DNA from 3 places in the Aureimonas phyllosphaerae genome. Region 1 is predicted to be linked to each of the others. Evidence: riboswitches for the same ligand, from Rfam matches in the RefSeq annotation. Region 1 holds a riboswitch; each other region holds the start of a gene.
The links. Region 1 has a riboswitch for thiamine pyrophosphate ahead of thiB (thiamine ABC transporter substrate binding subunit). Riboswitches for the same ligand answer to the same signal wherever they lie in the genome.
Positions count from the first base shown of each region.

Region 2: another riboswitch for thiamine pyrophosphate. It lies ahead of ACLNGM_RS13210 (FAD-dependent oxidoreductase); the one in region 1 lies ahead of thiB (thiamine ABC transporter substrate binding subunit).
Region 3: another riboswitch for thiamine pyrophosphate. It lies ahead of ACLNGM_RS21325 (ABC transporter permease); the one in region 1 lies ahead of thiB (thiamine ABC transporter substrate binding subunit).

Region 1 is NZ_CP181348.1:1,952,573-1,955,839, reverse strand. Features, by position in the region: gene ACLNGM_RS09080 (thiamine diphosphokinase) at 348-980, opposite strand; TPP riboswitch at 1,079-1,180, shown strand; gene thiB (thiamine ABC transporter substrate binding subunit) at 1,230-2,240, shown strand; gene thiP (thiamine/thiamine pyrophosphate ABC transporter permease) at 2,216-3,267, shown strand, end outside.
Region 2 is NZ_CP181348.1:2,784,476-2,787,742, reverse strand. Features, by position in the region: gene ACLNGM_RS13220 (thiazole synthase) at 1-297, opposite strand, end outside; gene thiS (sulfur carrier protein ThiS) at 299-496, opposite strand; gene ACLNGM_RS13210 (FAD-dependent oxidoreductase) at 493-1,452, opposite strand; TPP riboswitch at 1,554-1,665, opposite strand; gene ACLNGM_RS13205 (cation:proton antiporter) at 1,665-3,267, opposite strand, start outside.
Region 3 is NZ_CP181348.1:4,436,382-4,439,648, reverse strand. Features, by position in the region: gene ACLNGM_RS21330 (ABC transporter substrate-binding protein) at 1-781, opposite strand, end outside; gene ACLNGM_RS21325 (ABC transporter permease) at 784-1,575, opposite strand; TPP riboswitch at 1,714-1,818, opposite strand; gene ACLNGM_RS21320 (DUF2171 domain-containing protein) at 1,921-2,172, opposite strand; gene ACLNGM_RS21315 (DUF2934 domain-containing protein) at 2,207-2,377, opposite strand; gene ACLNGM_RS21310 (potassium transporter Kup) at 2,752-3,267, shown strand, end outside.

The DNA of each region.
Region 1 (3,267 bases):
GCCCAATTTGATACCAGGAATCCTGTGCTCTATCCTGCTGAGCTACGCAGACGAAAACGACGACGACCGCTGGTGGGCGCCCCGTCTGTCATCGCAGGACCGTACCGCATCGAATGCCCTGACACAAGCGATCACGTCCGAGGTGTGAGGGGACTGGTCTGCGGACGCCTTGCGTTGTGACGAGCGACGAACGGTCGTCGGTAACTTTACCACCCTCGAAAGCCATTGAAAGCAGCGACTGGTAAGCTGGTCACCTATGGAACTTGCTCTATCCTGCTGAGCTATGAGACCGACCGGGACGAAGCTTATACGAACGGTCCGCCGAGGGCCAGCCTTGCCGCAAGACGTCAGCGCCGCGCGGGATCGGCCTGCAGCAGGAAAACGGCTCGCCCATCTGCGAGGTCGATCGTCACCTCCCGGCCAATCGCCTCGTTGCTCTGTGTCAGGATCGACGAGAACGCGATATCGGCGCGATCCAGCGGGAAGCGTGCGCCTTCGATCGTCAGGCCGCGAAGGTCGGAGAACTTGAGGATCGAGAACTGCGCGCCGGGCTCGGACGCGAAGGCCTGTCGCCCTGCCGCGAGGGGAAAGGCCCATTCGCGGCCGTCGAACATCGTCACGGGGCGCCCCGCCGCGCTTTCGCGCAGGGCCACGACAAGATGCGAGAAGACATGATCCGTTCGCCCGCCGAAGGCACCGACGAGAAGCACGGAGCTGGCGCCCCGCTCGAAGGCCTCGGAGATCGCGATCTCGCCGTCGGTCCGATCCTTGTCGCGCGGCCATTCGTGGCGCGGCACGTCGACGGGGTCTTCGCCCTCGTGCGAGTCGAAATCGCCGACCCAGAGTTCCGGGCTGAGCGCCAGGGTCGCGGCATGCGCGATGCCGGCATCGGCCGCGATCGTACGCGTACCGCGCACCTCGGCCAGAAGGCGCGCCGACGCGTGGATCGGACCGGCGAGAAGGATCGTGAAGCGGCTCATCGCGCCAGCGCATAGCGTATTGCCGCGCGGCTGGGGAGAGTTGCACGTCGCGGGCCACCAACCCCTTGCTCTCCCGGCGTGATCCGGGCAACGTTGTGGCCGCTCACACGGGGTGCCCTTGCCGGGGCTGAGAGGCTGTCCGCCAACCCGCTGAACCTGATCCGGCTCGTACCGGCGGAGGGATGGGGGGCTTCCGCGGCAGGTGGTCGAGGGAGCGCGCATCGAACTCCGGCAAGAGGAGTTCCATTCATGCGCCTGGCCCTTTCCGCGTTCTGCGCCGCCGCCGCCGTCCTGCCGTCGATCGCTCTTGCGCAAGACGCCGACCGGCCGGTGCTCACCGTCTACACCTACGAGAGCTTCACGCCGGACTGGGGGCCGGGCCCGCGCATCGAGAAGGCGTTCGAGGCGCAGTGCGGCTGCGATCTCCGCTTCGTCGGCCTTGAGGACGGCGTCGCCATCCTCAACCGGCTGAAGCTCGAAGGCGAGGGCACGCAGGCCGACGTGGCGCTCGGGATGACCGCCGAGCTCGTGCCCGAACTGAAGGCGACGGGCTTGTTCGCTTCGTCCGGCGTCGACCTTAAGCCGCTGACGATCCCCGGTGGCTTTTCCGACGATACGTTCGTGCCCTTCGACTATTCCTATCTCGCCTTCGTCTACGATTCCGAGAGCATCGCCGACCCGCCGAAGAGCCTTGCCGAACTTGTTTCCGGCGATCCCGACCAGAAGATCGCGATCCAGGATGCGCGCACCTCGACGCCGGGCCTTGGCCTGCTCCTCTGGATGAAGGCGGTCTTCGGCGACCAGGCGGAGGCGAAGTGGGCCGAGCTGTCCCGCCGCGTCCTCACCGTGACGCCCGGCTGGAGCGAGGCCTACGGCCTCTTCACCAAGGGCGAGGTGCCGATCGTCCTGTCCTATACGACCTCGCCGGCCTACCACCAGATCGAGGAGGGAACGGACCGGTACAAGGCCGCCGCCTTCTCGGAAGGGCACTACCTCCAAGTGGAACTTGCGGGGATGCTGCGGACCTCGCGCCAGCCCGAGCTCGCGCGCCGCTTCCTCGCCTTCATGCTGACGCCGGAGTTCCAGTCGATCATCCCGACCGGTAACTGGTCGCTGCCCGCCGCCCCGACCGGCGAGCCGCTTCCCGCCGCCTTCGACACCCTCGTCCAGCCGTCGCGTCCGCTGGAGATTCCGGCTGCCGACGTCGCCACCCATCGCGCCGAATGGACGGCGGAATGGCTGCGGGGTCTCGGGCGCTGAGGACGGGCGAACGACCGGGCGCGCGCATCGGGGACGATGCCCGGCGCCGGCGCCGGGCCGGGATGCTGGCGGCCGCTTTCGTGCTCGGCTTCTGCCTCCTGCCCCTCGCATTCCTGCCGCTCTTCGCCGGCATCCCGCCGGCCTCGCCCGTCGCTCTTCTCGCCGATCCCTATCTGCGCACGGTCCTCGGCTTCACGCTTCTGCAGGCCGTCCTGTCGACCCTCCTCTCGGTCGCGTTCGGGGTGCCCCTAGCGCTGGCGCTTGATCGCCTCCGCTTCCCCGGCCGTGCCCTGCTCCTGCGCCTCTTCTTCCTCCCGCAGGCGCTGCCCGTCCTGGTCGGCGCGCTCGGGCTCATCACCGTGTTCGGCCGAAACGGGGTCGTCGCCGACGCCTTCGTGCTCGCGGGCCTCCCGCGCCCCTCGATCTACGGCCTCACCGGCATCCTCGTCGCGCACGTCTTCTTCAACATGCCGCTCGTCGCCCGGCTGACCCTGGGCGGCCTCTCCGGCGTGCCGGCGGAAAGCTGGAAGATCGCCGGGCAGCTGTCGCTGTCGCGCTGGGCGACATTCCGCATCGTCGAATGGCCGGTGGTCCGGCGCACGCTCGGTCCCGCCGCTGGCCTCGTGTTCATGCTGTGCGTCACGAGCTTTACGCTCGTGCTCGTGCTGGGCGGCGGGCCGGGTGCGACGACGCTCGAGGTCGCGATCTACCAGTCGCTGCGCTACGACTTCGATCCGGCGCGCGCCCTCACGCTGTCGCTCGTCCAGGTCGGGCTGGTAGCGCTGCTCCTCCTGCCGACGACGGGCTGGACCGGTGGCGTGGACGCAGGGTTCGGCCTCGCGCAGGCCAGTCGACGCTTCGATCGCCGGTCGGTGCCGGCCTTCGCCTGGGACGCCACAGTGGTCGCGACGGCAACCGCGTTTCTTCTCGCGCCACTTCTCGCGATCCTCGTGGCGGGCCTGCAGGCCGATCTCCCGCGGATCGTCGCCGATCCGGCGTTTCTTGCCGCGCTTTCGCGCAGCCTTGC
Region 2 (3,267 bases), 830 kb from region 1:
CACTTCAAGCTTCACGAGGTCCGTGTCGAGAAGTTCCCGGGCCATCTGCGCCGTCGTCACCGCTTCCTTCACGGTGTGACAACCGGCCGTGTTCGGCAGGAACGCGAGATCGAGGTCGCGGATCTCGTCCCAAAAACCCGGTCCGCCCTTCCCGATCCCGGCCGCCTCCCGGCGGAGCGAGACGGTGACGATCTCCGCGCCCGACGCCACGATCGCCTCGCGCATGGCGGCCGGCGAGGGGTAGAGTGCCGTGCCGAGCATCAGACGCGAGGCGAAGGTCCGATCATACAGGCGCATCTCAGCCCCCCTTCATCGGCGACAGAATTTCGACGGCGTCGCCCTCCGCGATCATTGTGCTTCCGCGCGCAGCCCGCGGCACGAACTCGCGGTTCAACGCCGTCGCCACAGCCTCGGGTCGGTAGTCGAGTTCGGCAAGCAGCGCATCGAGGTCAGAAGAGGCAATCTCGCAGGGCTCGCCGTTCAACCGGATCTTCATGCGGGCTCCTTGGCGCCGACGAGAATGTCGGCAGCGATCTTCGAAAAGGCGGGGGACAGGAGAAATCCGTGGCGATAAAGGCCGGAAAAGGCGACGCCGTTCTCGGTGCGGTCGACGCGAGGAAGGTTGTCCGGCAGCGCCGGGCGGCGCCCGCTGCCGACCTCCAGCACCTCCGCCTCCGCAAACGCCGGGTGCAGCGCGAAAGCGGCTGTCAGGAGTTCCACGGCCGAGCGAAGCGTGATGCCGCCGGCGGCCTCGCTCTCGACCATCGTCGCGCCGATCATGAAGACATGGTCGTCGCGCGGCACGACGTAGATCGGCCAGCGCGGATGAAGCAGCCGGACCGGCCGCTTGAGATGGACATCCGGGCATCGCACGATTGCCATCTCGCCGCGTACCGAGCGAAGACGGGGCATGGCGGCCGCAAGCCCTCGACAGTCGGCGACCCGTTCGCCTCCGAGACCGGAGGGATCGACGGCCGACCGGAAGCAAACGCGTCCTCCGGCCGCCTCGATCCGCCGGCAGAGATCGTTCAGCGCCCGGCGTGGGTCGAGATGCGCCTCGCCATCGAAGAAGAGCGCCCGCGGGAAACGGCCGCCGAGATCGGGCTCCAGCGCGGACAGCTCTTCGGCGTCCAGCCAGCGGTGCGCCTGCGTCCGTGCGGCGAACTGATTGAGATCAGCGGCGTCTCGGCCTGAAGCGATCACCAGCGTGCCGTTCATTCGGACGTCCGTCACGCCCTTCCAGAACCCGATCCCCTCGAGCCCTGGCACGATGACGCTGCGATCCGCGACGCTCGCCTCGCAAAAGGGTGCCAGCATCCCGCCGGCCAGCCAAGAGGCCGAAGCGCCGAGATCGGCGCCCCGTTCGTGAACCACGACGTCGCTCCCCGCCTCGACAAGACGCAGCGCCGTCGTGAGCCCGGCCACACCGGCTCCCAGCACGTGGATGGTCATCGCCGCTCCCCAGCCGCGATCAGTCGTAATGGCGGCTGGAAGGGAATTCGCCCGCCGCGGCAAAGGGCCGGACGCGTTCGACGGCGTCCGGCAAGCCCTTCTGGAGCGGGTCACTCCATCCCTACGCCAGTGCGAACTGGATCAGGTTCATGGGGTCGCCGGGCATTCGAGCCGGCCTCTCAGTTCCCTGTCGGAACTCCCCCTGGAAGCCTTCAGGGTAAGCGATCCGACCCGGCTGTCAATGCCGCGCCGTTCATCGGCTCCTCCGCCTGCAGAATCGGACCGTCGCCAGGCGGCAGGTCCGACCGGGCATCGAGTAGGTGTTCCGCGATGGCCCTTGCGGTCACCTCGTCGCCGTTGATTACCGTGTCCGCTCCAGCGTGGATCAGTCGCTCGCGTTGTTCGCCCGAATGGACGCGGGCGGTGATGCGGACCGACGGGTTGGCGGCGCGCGCCGCGTTGATGATCGCAACGGCTTCGAAGCTGTTCGGGAACGCAAGGACGATATCGCGCGCCTTGGCGATATTGGCCGCGCCGAGCACTTCCGGCTTCACGGCGTTTCCGACGACCGCTTCCAGACCCGCCGTTCGGATACGGGCGACGCGCTTGTCCGCGTCCTCGATCACGACAAAGGACCGTCCTGCATCCGCCAATCGCTGGGCGATCCGCGAACCGACACGGCCGTAGCCGACGAGGACGAGGTGGTCGACGAGAGCGGTCGGTCTCAAATTCTCCGATTCGATCGCAACGCTGCCGGCCGGGATGTGCGTCGGCACCGTACCGGCCGGCTGTGTCTGCGGCTCGTGCCCCCTGCCCCCGCCGAACGTCGCCGGTGAGACCGACGGCGCTGCTTCCACGAGCGCCCCGCGCTCGAGCCTCTGCCTGAGGCGGTCGATCGAGGAGAAGAGGATCGGGTTCAGCATGATCGACAGGATCGCGCCCGCGAGGATCAGGTCGCGAGCTTGGGGCGGAAGGATGTTCAATCGCCCGCCGAGCTCCGCGAGAATGAACGAGAACTCGCCGATCTGCGCCAGCGAAACGGAGATCGTGAGGGCAGTCGACACGGGGTGTCCGAATGCGCGCACGATGACGAAGGCGGCGAGCGACTTTCCGAAGACGATGATCAGCACCGTCGCGAGGATCGGAAGCGGATCCTCGATCAGGCTTCGCGGATCGAACAGCATGCCGACTGAAACGAAGAACAGGACCGCGAATGCGTCACGCAGCGGCAGCGTGTCCTCGGCCGCACGGTGGCTCAGGTCCGACTCGGCCATGATCATGCCAGCGAAGAAGGCGCCGAGCGCCAGCGACACACCGAACAGCGAGGCCGCACCGAAGGCGACGCCGAGCGTGATCGCAAGCACGGCAAGACGAAACAGCTCCCGCGACCCGGAGCTGGCCGTCATCTGCAACGCCCATGGAATGATTCGCCGTCCGACCAGCAGCATCAGAACGACGAAGAGGCAGAGCTTGAACACCGTCATCAGGATGACGCCGGAGACGCCGAGCCCGAGATCGGTGAAGACGCCGCTCCCGCTGCTCGGCGCGGTCCCGCCGAGCGCCGTGGCAAACGCCGGCAGCAGCACGAGCGTCAGAACCATTGCCAGATCCTCGACGATCAGCCAGCCGACCGCGATGCGCCCCTTTCCCGTCTCGATCAGTCGCCGCTCCTGCATCGCGCGCAGGAGCACCACGGTGGACGCGACGGAGAGAGCAAGCCCGAACACGAGGCCCGCCCCAACCGACCAGCCGAGAAGCCAGGCGAGGCCCATGCCGAGGAGCGTTGCACAGGCGATCTGAACGACGGCACCCGGC
Region 3 (3,267 bases), 2.2 Mb from region 1:
CGTCGAGATCGGGATAAGCCTTGAGGAACAGAGCGAGCGCCTCGTCCGGATGATTGGTCGCAAAGATCGCCGCCTCTTCCACGGCGGCCAGGAACCGCGGCAGGCGCGGATCGCCGAGCTTGTCACGGCTGGTGACGAGGATCAGTTCGTCATAGGCGGGGACGCCGTTCTCCTCGGGAAAGAATGCCCGGCCCTCGTGGCCCTCGAGGCGGATCTGCGTGAGTTCGAAGTTCCGGTAGGCGCCGATCGTGGCATCGACGTTTCCCGACAGAAGTGAGGGCGTCAGCGCGAAATTCACGTTCACGAGTTCGACGTCGGAGAGCGAGAGGCCGGCGGAGCCGAGCATCGCCGAGAGCACGGCTTCCTCGATGCCGGCGACGGAATAGCCGATCTTGCGACCCTTGAGGTCGACGAGCGTCTTCACCGGTCCGTCGGCACGCACCATCACGGTGTTGAGCGGGGTCTCGACCAGCGTGCCGAAGCGCACCAGTGGCAGGCCGGCCTTCACGTCGAGCATCAGGTTGGGCTGGTAGTGGACGGCGACGTCGGCCTCGCCGGCAGCAAGGAGCCGCGGAGGCGCGGACGGATCGGCCGGCGGGACGAGGTCGACGTCGAGCCCGCGCGCTGCGAAGAACCCCTTCTCGCGCGCGACGACGAGCGGCACATGATCCGGGTTGACGAACCATTCGAGGAGGACGGTCAGCTTGTCGGCTGCAAGCGCAGGGGCCGGGCCGAGCGCTGCGAGCGCGAAACCGATGGCGGCAAGAAGCGGGCGAAGGATCATCAGGTCGAGGTCCTCGAGAGGGGCGGTCGTTTCAGGAAGGGCGGGGGCTGGTCTTCGAACGCCCACGGCGAGAGGCGGGGCGCGATCTGGTCGACGAGGGCGCGCAGCGACAGCGTCAGGGCTGCGAGGATCGCCAAGGCTGCGAACAGGAGGTCGGTCTGCATCCGCGCGTTCGCCTGGATCATCAGGAAGCCGAGTCCGCCCGACGCGCCCACCCATTCGCCGATCACCGCCCCGAGCGGGGCGAGGGGGGCTGCGACGCGCAGACCGCTGACGAGGGCGGGCATGGCAAGGGGAATGCGCACGTGCCGCAGCGCCTGGAAATGGCTCGCCTCGGTCATCGCCGTCGCATCGAGAAGCTCGGGGTCGGTGCGCCGAAGGCCGTCGGCAAAGGCCGAGGCGACGGGAAAGAAGATGATGAGGGCCGCCATAACCACCTTCGAGGCCAGGCCGAAGCCGAACCAGAGAACGAGAAGCGGGGCGAGGGCGAAGACCGGCATCGCCTGAAGGATCAGGACCTGCGGCCAGAGGATGGCCCCGAAACGCGGGAAGGCGACGGCGGTGAGCCCGGTGACCGCGCCGGTGGCGACACCGAGGATCAGCCCGAGCGCCACTTCCGTGAAGGTGACGAGCGATTCACGCGCCAGCCGGCCTGACTGCGCGACGAGCGTGCGACCGACTTCCCAGGGCGCCGGCAGCATGTAGCGCGGCGGCTCGAGAAGAAGCACGATCGCCTGCCAGGCGAGAAGCCCGGCGATGAGCCCCATTACGACGGTGCGAAACGCGCGCATGCGAGAGCGTCAGGCGCGCGGTCGCAGGCTCTTCGATGGGGATCGATGACGGTCTGGAACGTGGAAACGGCGCATGCGATCTCCCCGGCCGGGCTGCGGCCACAAGAGATCCGGATTTCGAGCGGAGACAACGAAGGCGGTGACGCCCATTCCCGTTCCTACGCCGGTATGACCCGGATCAGGTTCAAGGGTTCGGCCGGCCGGCCATCTCAGCACCTGTGTGGTGCACCCCTCGGAATGTCGAAATGATTGCGCAGCCGGGCTGCGGAGTCAACGAGGCCGGAAGACCCGGCACTCGTCTGATGGCGGCCGGCGACGCCGCCTGCCGCACGGACTGGCGGTCGGTCAGGCCGGCGAGCCGTCCTCCTCTTCCTCCATCGAGACGGCGACGTCGGCATTGGCCGATAGGCGCACCGTCTGGCCCTCGACCTCGGCGACGAGGCCGATCGGCACGTAGTGATGGTGGCCCTTGTGATCGCCTTCGCCGCTGTCTCGGCGCGTCAGCTTGATCCGGTGCTCCTCGACGCGGTCGACCGTGCCGACATGCACGCCGTCGGCGCCGATCACGTCCATATGTTCTGCGATGTCCTGCCGCATGGTGCTTCTCCCGTCCTGGCGAAGTTTTACGTCGTCAGCGCGCGACGAAGCGGTTCTCGTGCGTGCCGTCGTCCTTGCGCTGGTCGCCCTCGACTTCGCGGGCGGCGGCGGCCCAGAAATCATGCTCGTGCCCAGCCGGGCGGCCGGCCTTTTCCCAGAGGAAATAGGCCAGGTTCCGGATTTCCTGATCCCTGTCCGACGTCATCGCGGTCTCCTCGCACGCGTTCCGGTCCTCCGTTTGCGTGAACCGGCGCCTTCTGCCCGCCGGCCGACCGGAGTTCGACCTTTTGTTCCGGGTACATATGACGGCCCGTCCCGCCGGGAAGGCGTCGGCACAGGTGCGGCGAGGGCAAATTTTGGCTGGACATCGCCGGTTTGGCGATGCGTCGACCGGCGTCATTTGCCGGACCGTGTTTCCATGCTATGGCCGCTGCCGCACGTGCCGCGCGCTTTCCGGCGGGCGGGCGACGATCATTCCCCGTGGTACCGCTCCGTCCGGGCGCGCCGCAAGACAGAGGCGAAGGCGTCGAGCCTCTTGACCCCACCGTTCCGATCCATCCCGGAGGCCTCGTTCGAGGAATGACCAGCGGTCAGGCGGCCCCAGCGGCCGAGACGCAGATCCAGACGCGCGAGAACCCGCACGCCAAGAGCCTTGGACCTCTGATCCTTGGAAGTATCGGCGTCGTCTATGGCGATATCGGGACCAGCCCGCTCTACGCCATGAAGGAATCGCTCCTTCATGTCGGCGGCGTGCCGTCGGCAAGCGAGATCATCGGCATCGTGTCGCTGCTGGTCTGGTCGCTAATCTTCGTCGTCACGGTGAAATACGTGATGCTGATCCTGCGGGCCGACAACCAGGGCGAGGGCGGTCCGCTGTCCCTCATGGCGCTTGCGCAAAAGGCGCTCGCCAAGCCCAACAAGGTGATCCTCGGCCTTGGCATCGTCGGTGCCGCGCTGTTCTACGGCGACGCGATCCTGACGCCGGCCGTCTCGGTTCTGTCGGCGGTGGAAGGTCTGAAAGTCACCGCGCCGGGGCTCGATCCCTACATCGTCCCCATCGCGCTGGTGATCATCATCGGCCTCTATGCGGTGCAG